2 regions of the Paenibacillus sp. WC2504 genome follow, and region 1 is predicted to be linked to the other one. Evidence: a T-box and tRNA genes for the amino acid it is inferred to sense, from the RefSeq annotation. Region 1 holds a T-box; the other holds one or more tRNA genes.
What was found. A T-box is a leader RNA that pairs with one kind of tRNA and senses whether it is charged. The one in region 1 lies ahead of tyrS (tyrosine--tRNA ligase), so its partner is inferred to be a tRNA-Tyr.

Region 1 (4,415 bases):
TGCCGTCGTCAACCCTTGGATCGGCTTCGGAAGGAGCATCGTCATCATAATCTGTCGGTTTGTAATTATCGATTGGCTTTCTGCTCTTCTCAGGAAGCTTGTTCATCGCGTCTTGGACTTCTTTGAGCAGTTGGGAAATCGATTTCTGGCGTTTAATAACCGTTTTTTCCTGAACAAAATCTATCGGTGTTTGATCCTGTGCCATGTAGTTCAAGCCGTTGTAAGAGCTGATTTTCATCCGCACCATGACATTGTCGACTTCCGTAGGCACATATTTCTTGTTGAAGATATCGGTTACTTGAAGATTCGAGCTTGTTGTTAATTCGCTTGGCAGTTTGCCGGATAAGCTGGATACAGTAGCCGATACGATACCATCAGGTTTGGCGAACGTTTTGGTTGGGAAGAGCTCTGGCTTCTGTTCGATCGTTTTATTCATGATTAAGGCCCAGACGTCTTTGGCGTGATTCGTTTGCAGTGTTTTGGAAGAAAGCTTATTGATTGGTTGATCATAGCCAATCCAAACGCCCACTGTAATATCCGGTGTAAAGCCCATGAACCATGCATCAGCATCATCTTGTGTAGAGCCTGTTTTACCTGAAATCTCGATTTTGCCGTAAGATTTATACTTTTTCATTAGATCTGTAGCGGTACCTTGGCTAATCACCGTTTTCATCATATCCGTAATCAGATATGCACTTTGTGGGGAGTAGACCTGTGTTGGCTTCTGATCATGAGAATAAATCGTTTGACCGTTCGAATCTTTGATTTCGCGAATCATGAATGTTTCATTGTACTGTCCTTTGTTTGGGATAGAAGCGTAGGCTCCAGTCAGCTCTCTGACGGAAGTACCACGGCTTAATCCGCCGATTACACCGGTTTGGGCGTAATAATCTTCTTTTTGAATAGAGGTAATCCCCAGCTTTTTCGCAAAATCCCAAGCGTCGTTAATACCAACTTTATTCAAAAAGATATCGATGGCAGGGATGTTGTAAGACTGGTTCAATGCTTTTCTGGCTGTCATCAATCCGTGGAACTTGTGATCCCAGTTCTCTGGCAGATGGAAACCTTTGACGCCGTCTTTGAGAATAATCGGAATGTCATCCACAATACTTGCTGGTTGAATGGCACCTTTTTCTAAAGCTGGAATGTAGGCGGCGATGGGCTTCATTGTTGAACCTGGCTGTCTATACGCTTGTGTAGCGTGATTCAGCTGTTCGTCGAAGAAGTTCCGCCCCTCAATCATTCCCTTGATAGCGCCTGACTTGGAATCGATCATGATCGCGCCGACTTGCTCAATGCCTTTTTTCTCATCATTTGGTGCGAAATTCTTATCGTTGCTCGAGATTTCGTGCATGGAATCATAAATCGTCTTGTCGATCGTTGTGTAAATTTGATAACCACCGCGCAATAGCTGAGTATGTATGCCTTTCAAAGCTTCACTATAAGCGGCTTGATTTTTAGTAGGATCAAGGTCTGGCTTTTGAATTTTCAGCAAAATCTCGGCTGCTTCTTGTTCCGTCTCAATCATCAGATACGGATAAGTCGTGTACGCTTTTTGAGCGGCAGATGGCATTGATGCTTTCAGATCAAACTTGAGAGCAGCTTGATATTGCTCATTCGTTATTTTCTTTTCTTCGAGCATCCGTTTCAGCACAAGCTGCTGCCTGGTAACAGCCTTTTTAAAGCCATCTTCATCAAACTCCGGTTTACTTGTGAATGCCGAGTACTGAGAAGGGGATTGCGGCAGTCCAGCCAGATAAGCGGCTTGGGCTACGTTAAGCTTGCTCAGATCATCAATGTCGAACAGACCTTTGGCAGCTGCTTTAATCCCGTATAGGTTGTAACCGGTTGAGCCGTTTCCGTAGGGGATTTTGTTCAGATAGGCGAGCAAAATCTCATCTTTGGACATCAGGCGTTCCATCCGCAGAGCGAGCAGCAATTCTCTTGCTTTACGACCATCATCTCGATCCAACGTTAAAAATACCCGTCTGGCGAGCTGCTGCGTAATCGTACTTCCTCCGGTTTGGACTTCTTCATTCAGCAGCTTCTGAGTGACGGCCCGGTAAAGTCCGCGGAAATCAATTCCGTGATGCTCGTTGAAGTCTTTGTCTTCAATTGAAAGAACAGCATCTAACAATACTTGCGGAATATCATCCAATTTAGCGAGACGCCGGTCTTCTTCGGTTCGCAATTGTCCAATGACCGTGTCGTCATTGAAGTAAGCAAAGCCGGTTACAGCGTTTTCCTGCATCTGCTGGCGAATTTCTTCTTCGCTGCGGACAGGATCTTTTTTAACCAGTGCACTGACATATCCAAATGCCGCGGAGCCGCCCACGATTCCTGCTAAAAAGGCAGAAATGAGCGTCCATTTTAACGTAATTCCGATTACTTTGAATGTCGTTCTTACCCAAGGGCGATTGATTTTGGCGAAAAAATTGCGCATAAGTTCCAATATCCTCCTTACATGAACCCTAATAGTATACCATAATTGCCCTCCCAGCGGTAATGATGTGTCGAAGAAAGGTGGTTGCATGGTTTGACAATTGCCGGAAATCTATGATATAAATTGTATCAAATGCGTAGATAGATCAGCAGTAGGTAGCTTGTGGATGCTTTCAGAGAGCCGGTGGAGGGTGCGAACCGGTACCTGCAGGTTAGTGAATTACGGTCTGGAGCAGTGAATGGGAACCTGCAGCAACAGAAGCTGCATTAGTAGTGTTTGCCGATTAAACCCCGTTACAGGTTCTTGAGTGAAAATAGTTAGCCGTACACGGGCGTTGTTCCTATAGATGTACGTAACTGCTGTTTTAATTAGGGTGGTACCGCGAGTCAAGTCTTCTCGTCCCTTGTGGATAAGAAGGCTTTTTTGTATGCCCACATAACAAAGGAGATGGATGAACATGTCGATTTTGAAGGATTTGGAGTTTCGTGGATTGCTTCATCAAATTACAGACCGCGAAGGCTTGGACAAGAAGTTAAGCGAAGAGCGAGTCGTCTTGTACTGCGGGTTTGACCCGACAGCGGATAGCCTGCACATCGGCAGTTTGCTGCCTATTTTAACATTGCGCCGCTTTCAATTAGCGGGTCACATTCCTCTGGCGCTCGTAGGGGGAGGAACTGGCTTGATTGGAGACCCTAGCGGTAAAGCGAATGAGAGAACCCTGAACGGGCCAGAAACCGTAGAAGCATGGTCTCAAAGCATTAAAGGTCAGCTTTCGAGATTTTTGGATTTTTCATCGGATATCGAAAATAGCGCGGAGTTAGTCAACAACTATGATTGGCTAGGGTCCTTGAATGTGATCGAATTCTTGCGCGATGTAGGTAAAAACTTTACGGTCAACTACATGCTGGCGAAGGATTCCGTTGATTCCAGGATTACAAAAGGTATTTCTTTTACGGAATTCAGTTACATGATCCTGCAATCCTACGACTTCTTGAAACTGAACGAAACGAAAAATTGTTCCTTGCAGATCGGTGGAAGTGACCAGTGGGGCAATATCACAGCCGGTCTTGAGCTTATCGGCAAAACAACGGAGAGCAGAGCCTACGGCGTAACCTTGCCGCTTGTAACCAAAAGCGATGGACAAAAGTTCGGTAAAACAGAAGGCGGAGCGATTTGGCTGGATGCAAGCAAAACGTCCCCTTACCAGTTCTATCAGTTCTGGTTGGGTACGGCGGACAACGATGTTATTCGTTTCCTGAAGTATTTCACGTTTATCAGTCACGAGGAAATTGAGCGATTGGAAGTCGAGGTCCAAACACAGCCTGAGAAGAGAGAAGCGCAGAAATTGCTTGCTCGTGAAGTTACGAAGCTTGTGCACGGGGGAGACGCTCTGGAGAGCGCGCTTAATATTACAGCGGCACTATTCAGTGGCAACATCCAGGAACTATCTCGCACAGAGATCGAGGAAGCCTTTAAGGATGTTCCGTCTTCGACACTAGAACAAGAGGATATGCCTTTGGTCGATCTGCTTATTGCTGTAGGGGCTGCACCGTCCAAACGCCAAGCTCGTCAAGACATTGAAAGCGGAGCTGTGACGGTTAACGGGGTCAAAATAACGGAGCTTGATGCGGTCGCCAAGGACCTGGGCAGACTCGGAGAGTCTTACATCGTTATTCGCCGCGGCAAAAAGAACTACTACCTGGCGCAGTTTAAATAAAATAAACCCCTTAGGGAATTCCCTAAGGGGTTTGCTTTTATTAACGGCTGTAGAACTCGACGATTTGTTTCTCGTCAATTTCTTGAGGAAGCTCAGCGCGCTCTGGCAAACGGATGTATTTGCCTTCTACTGCTGCATCGTTGAACTCAAGGTAAGTTGGCAGGTGGTTACGGTTAGCAAGAGCTTCTTTCACAGCGGAAAGGCCTTTGCTTCTTTCGCGAAGAGCGATAACGTCACCAGTGGATACGATGTAAG
Region 2 (4,415 bases), 4.8 Mb from region 1:
CCGCGTGGTTATGTGCGCGCAGAAACAGGCCAACTTGACCCTTGGGAGGCTGTGAAGGAGCAATGAAGAGGAGATACGAGCAAGACGAAGTTGATATCTTAATCGTTGGAGCAGGCGCCGCTGGCGGCGTTCTGGCCAAAGAACTGAGCGAAGCCGGTCTCAGTGTCGTTGTTTTGGATGCCGGACCTTGGCGAGATCCTCAGAAGAATTTTGCTAGTGACGAGTTGAGCATGCGGCAGTTAGGGTGGGAAGATACTCGCCTTGTAGACGGGACCGTTCCGCTAGGCATGGGTTACTCTAATTCGGGACGGGGAGTCGGCGGGGGAACGCAAAACTTCACGGGCGTTTTCTTACGATTTCATGAATCTGATTTCAAAACCAAATCCATCGATGGTGTAGGAGAAGACTGGCCCATTCATTACAAAGATCTTGAACCTTACTATAATCGGATTGAAAAAGAAATTGCCGTTTCCGGACCTAAACATTTTCCATGGGGCAACTTTCGGGGGCCTTATCCCTATCCGGAACGAGACCCCTTAAGTCCTAACGCCTACCTGTTTCAAAAAGGCTGTGAAGCACTCGGCATTCAATCCGCTGTTACTCCGCTTGCCATTCTATCTGCTCCCTATGATGGTCGTCCTCCCTGCATCAACCGCGGTTTCTGCATCCAGGGCTGCATGCCGAATGCCAAATTCAGCACCTTGACCGTTCATATCCCCAAAGCTGTGAAAGCTGGGGCAGAGGTTCTCCCCGATTGCATGGTCACTCAGATTGAAGTTGACGCAAACGGTCATGCCAGCGGTGTGCTCTTTGTCCATCAGGGAACGGAGTACCGGCAGCGTGCCAAAACGGTTATTGTATGCGCACATGCCGTCGAAACGCCTCGTCTGCTGCTTCATTCAGCGTCGCCACTATTTCCTGACGGTCTAGCTAATTCTAGCGGATGGGTTGGCCGTGCTATTATGACGCATAGCAGCAACGATGTGTATGCCAAATTTGAGCAGGAGGTTCGTTTATACAAAGGCACTCCAGTGCTAGCATCTACTCAGGATTTCTATGAGACAGATCCTCGGCGTGGTTATGCTCGCGGCTATACAATTCATTCTCACGGTTCCAGACCTATAGATATGGCCGATGGGATCAGCAAATCGACGCAAGATCCTCTTTGGGGATCAGGGCTAAGACAAGCTATGCTTAACTACAATCACTATGGGCGGTTAACGATGGTTGGAGAGGTTCTTCCACAGTGGGATAACCATATCTCCTTATCTGACGAAAAAGATGACTACGGCATGCCACGTGCCGCTGTTACCTTTAATTACGGAGATAATGATCGCAAACTCATCGATCACGCCGTTGACAATATGCAGCTGATCCTCAAAGCGGCTGGAGGAGAAATTGCCTTCGTTGTACCGGATACGCAGCATTTCATGGGGGGATGCCGTATGGGAAATAACCCTGCTACATCTGTCGTCAACACATACGGGCAGAGTCACGATATACCGAACCTTTTCATCTGCGATGCGAGTCTGTTCGTGACCTCAAGCGGCTGTAATCCGACCAATACGGTTATGGCTCTTGCTGCAAGGACTGCGGATTATATTATTGAACTTGCTAGCATTTAAGGCAGCGGTGCTCTAGCGTTTAGTTGCATCTCCTATATTCCAACATCTACAATAGAGCATAGCAGGCAAGAGGAAAGGAGAGGTTTCAACATACATGGCTATTGCAGAATTTACGATTATCCCAATCGGGACAGCAACTACAAGCCTTAGCGGATATGTGGCTGATCTTCACAAAGAACTAGAAAAGCACACGGATATTACGTTCGAGATGACACCCATGGGAACTATTCTAGAAGGCTCCTTAGATCGAATTCTGGAGGTCATTCGCGCTGTGCATGAGGTTCCCTTTACGAATGGCGCACAGCGTGTATCCACCTCCATTAAAATCGACGATCGCCGTGATAAAGCGGCCTCTATGTCTCAAAAAATGCAGTCGGTTGCAGAAAAATTGAAATAAAAAGAGCATCCCTCGTTGGGATGCTTTTTTGTATTAAAGGCGTTTATAGAAATCAAAATAATAAAAACAAAAAAAGACCCTCGCGGCCTTGTGTTTTTACTTATAAAAGTGAGCCATGTAGGACTCGAACCTACGACACCCTGATTAAAAGTCAGGTGCTCTACCAACTGAGCTAATGGCTCTTAGGGAAATGGAGGCTGATGGATTCGAACCACCGAACTCGGAGAGAGCAGATTTACAGTCTGCCGTGTTTAGCCACTTCACTAAGCCTCCAGATTGCGAGATAACCGTGCTGCGTTGTAGCAGCACAACCATCTCAATGGCTCGGGACGGAATCGAACCGCCGACACGAGGATTTTCAGTCCTCTGCTCTACCGACTGAGCTACCGAGCCTTATGTACTTCTTTTTAGTTTGTCCCATTCATTAAAAAAGATGAATGGCGGAGCCGACGGGATTCGAACCCGCGGTCTCCTGCGTGACAGGCAGGCATGTTAGGCCTCTACACCACGGCTCCATGACAATTCAATTTGCACCAACTAAATGGTGCCGTCGAGAGGACTTGAACCCCCAACCTACTGATTACAAGTCAGTTGCTCTACCAGTTGCGCTACAACGGCATATAGTTTCGAGGCCCCCGAAAAGTAATCGGAAACTCCATCTTGGAAACACTTCACTTTTTGGGGTAAAGTGGTGGAGGCTGACGGGATCGAACCGCCGACCCTCTGCTTGTAAGGCAGATGCTCTCCCAGCTGAGCTAAGCCTCCATCTGGAATGGTTTTATGGTAGCGGCAGAGGGGCTCGAACCCCCGACCTTACGGGTATGAACCGTACGCTCTAGCCAGCTGAGCTACGCCGCCACATAAAAGGTGTTATATATGTTTGGAACTGGCGGAGAGAGAGGGATTCGAACCCTCGCACCACTTACGCAGTCTAACCCCTTAGCAGAGGGTCCCCTTATAGCCACTTGGGTATCTCTCCAAGACATATATACTCAGGAATTATTATTCCCTGAAAACTAGATACGAAACGTTTGTAAAGTTACAACTATAGGTTTCAAGCAGAGAGACTTTAATCTTCGATTAAAGATCCCTATATTAGGTTAAGCCCTCGACCGATTAGTATTCGTCAGCTGCATACGTTGCCGCACTTCCACCTCGAACCTATCAACCTCGTCGTCTACAAGGGGTCTTACATACTGGGAAATCTCATCTTGAGGGGGGCTTCGCGCTTAGATGCTTTCAGCGCTTATCCCCTCCGTACATAGCTACCCAGCGGTGCCTCTGGCGAGACAACTGGTACACCAGCGGTACGTCCATCCCGGTCCTCTCGTACTAAGGACAGCTCCTCTCAAATTTCCTACGCCCGCGACAGATAGGGACCGAACTGTCTCACGACGTTCTGAACCCAGCTCGCGTACCGCTTTAATGGGCGAACAGCCCAACCCTTGGGACCTACTTCAGCCCCAGGATGCGATGAGCCGACATCGAGGTGCCAAACCTCCCCGTCGATGTGGACTCTTGGGGGAGATAAGCCTGTTATCCCCAGGGTAGCTTTTATCCGTTGAGCGATGGCCCTTCCATTCGGTACCACCGGATCACTAAGTCCGACTTTCGTCCCTGCTCGACTTGTAGGTCTCGCAGTCAAGCTCCCTTATGCCTTTGCACTCTGCGAATGATTTCCAACCATTCTGAGGGAACCTTTAAACGCCTCCGTTACATTTTAGGAGGCGACCGCCCCAGTCAAACTGCCCACCTGACACTGTCCCCATACCGGATCACGGTACCAGGTTAGAACTCCGATACGATCAGGGTGGTATCCCAACGGCGCCTCCACCCAAGCTGGCGCTCAGGCTTCTAAGGCTCCCACCTATCCTGTACAGATCGTACCAAAGTCCAATATCAAGCTGCAGTAAAGCTCCATGGGGTCTTTCCGTCTTGTCGCGGGTAACCTGCATCTTCACAGGTATTAAAATTTCACCGGATCTCTCGTTGAGACAGCGCCCAAGTCGTTACGCCATTCGTGCGGGTCAGAATTTACCTGACAAGGAATTTCGCTACCTTAGGACCGTTATAGTTACGGCCGCCGTTTACTGGGGCTTCAATTCATAGCTTCGGGGTTACCCCCTAACCACTCCTCTTAACCTTCCAGCACCGGGCAGGCGTCAGCCCGTATACTTCGCCTTGCGGCTTCGCACAGACCTGTGTTTTTGCTAAACAGTCGCTTGGGCCTTTTCACTGCGGCCCCCTCGGGCTATTCACCCTACCGAGGCACCCCTTCTCCCGAAGTTACGGGGTCATTTTGCCGAGTTCCTTAACGAGAGTTCTTCCGCGCGCCTTAGAATTCTCTTCTCACCCACCTGTGTCGGTTTGCGGTACGGGCACCTTCGCCTGGC

Region 2: it encodes a tRNA-Tyr, which carries the amino acid that the T-box ahead of tyrS (tyrosine--tRNA ligase) is inferred to sense. The anticodon was not compared.

The regions. Positions count from the first base shown of each region.
Region 1 is NZ_JBQZFH010000001.1:3,264,496-3,268,910, forward strand. Features, by position in the region: gene ACUN27_RS14335 (transglycosylase domain-containing protein) at 1-2,443, opposite strand, end outside; T-box leader at 2,572-2,850, shown strand; gene tyrS (tyrosine--tRNA ligase) at 2,901-4,160, shown strand; gene rpsD (30S ribosomal protein S4) at 4,201-4,415, opposite strand, start outside.
Region 2 is NZ_JBQZFH010000001.1:8,022,141-8,026,555, forward strand. Features, by position in the region: gene ACUN27_RS36705 (gluconate 2-dehydrogenase subunit 3 family protein) at 1-66, shown strand, start outside; gene ACUN27_RS36710 (GMC family oxidoreductase) at 63-1,625, shown strand; gene ACUN27_RS36715 (MTH1187 family thiamine-binding protein) at 1,720-2,022, shown strand; tRNA gene ACUN27_RS36720 (tRNA-Lys) at 2,132-2,204, opposite strand; tRNA gene ACUN27_RS36725 (tRNA-Tyr) at 2,214-2,295, opposite strand; tRNA gene ACUN27_RS36730 (tRNA-Phe) at 2,343-2,415, opposite strand; tRNA gene ACUN27_RS36735 (tRNA-Asp) at 2,461-2,537, opposite strand; tRNA gene ACUN27_RS36740 (tRNA-Thr) at 2,565-2,640, opposite strand; tRNA gene ACUN27_RS36745 (tRNA-Val) at 2,712-2,787, opposite strand; tRNA gene ACUN27_RS36750 (tRNA-Met) at 2,804-2,880, opposite strand; tRNA gene ACUN27_RS36755 (tRNA-Ser) at 2,910-3,001, opposite strand; rRNA gene ACUN27_RS36760 (23S ribosomal RNA) at 3,119-4,415, opposite strand, start outside.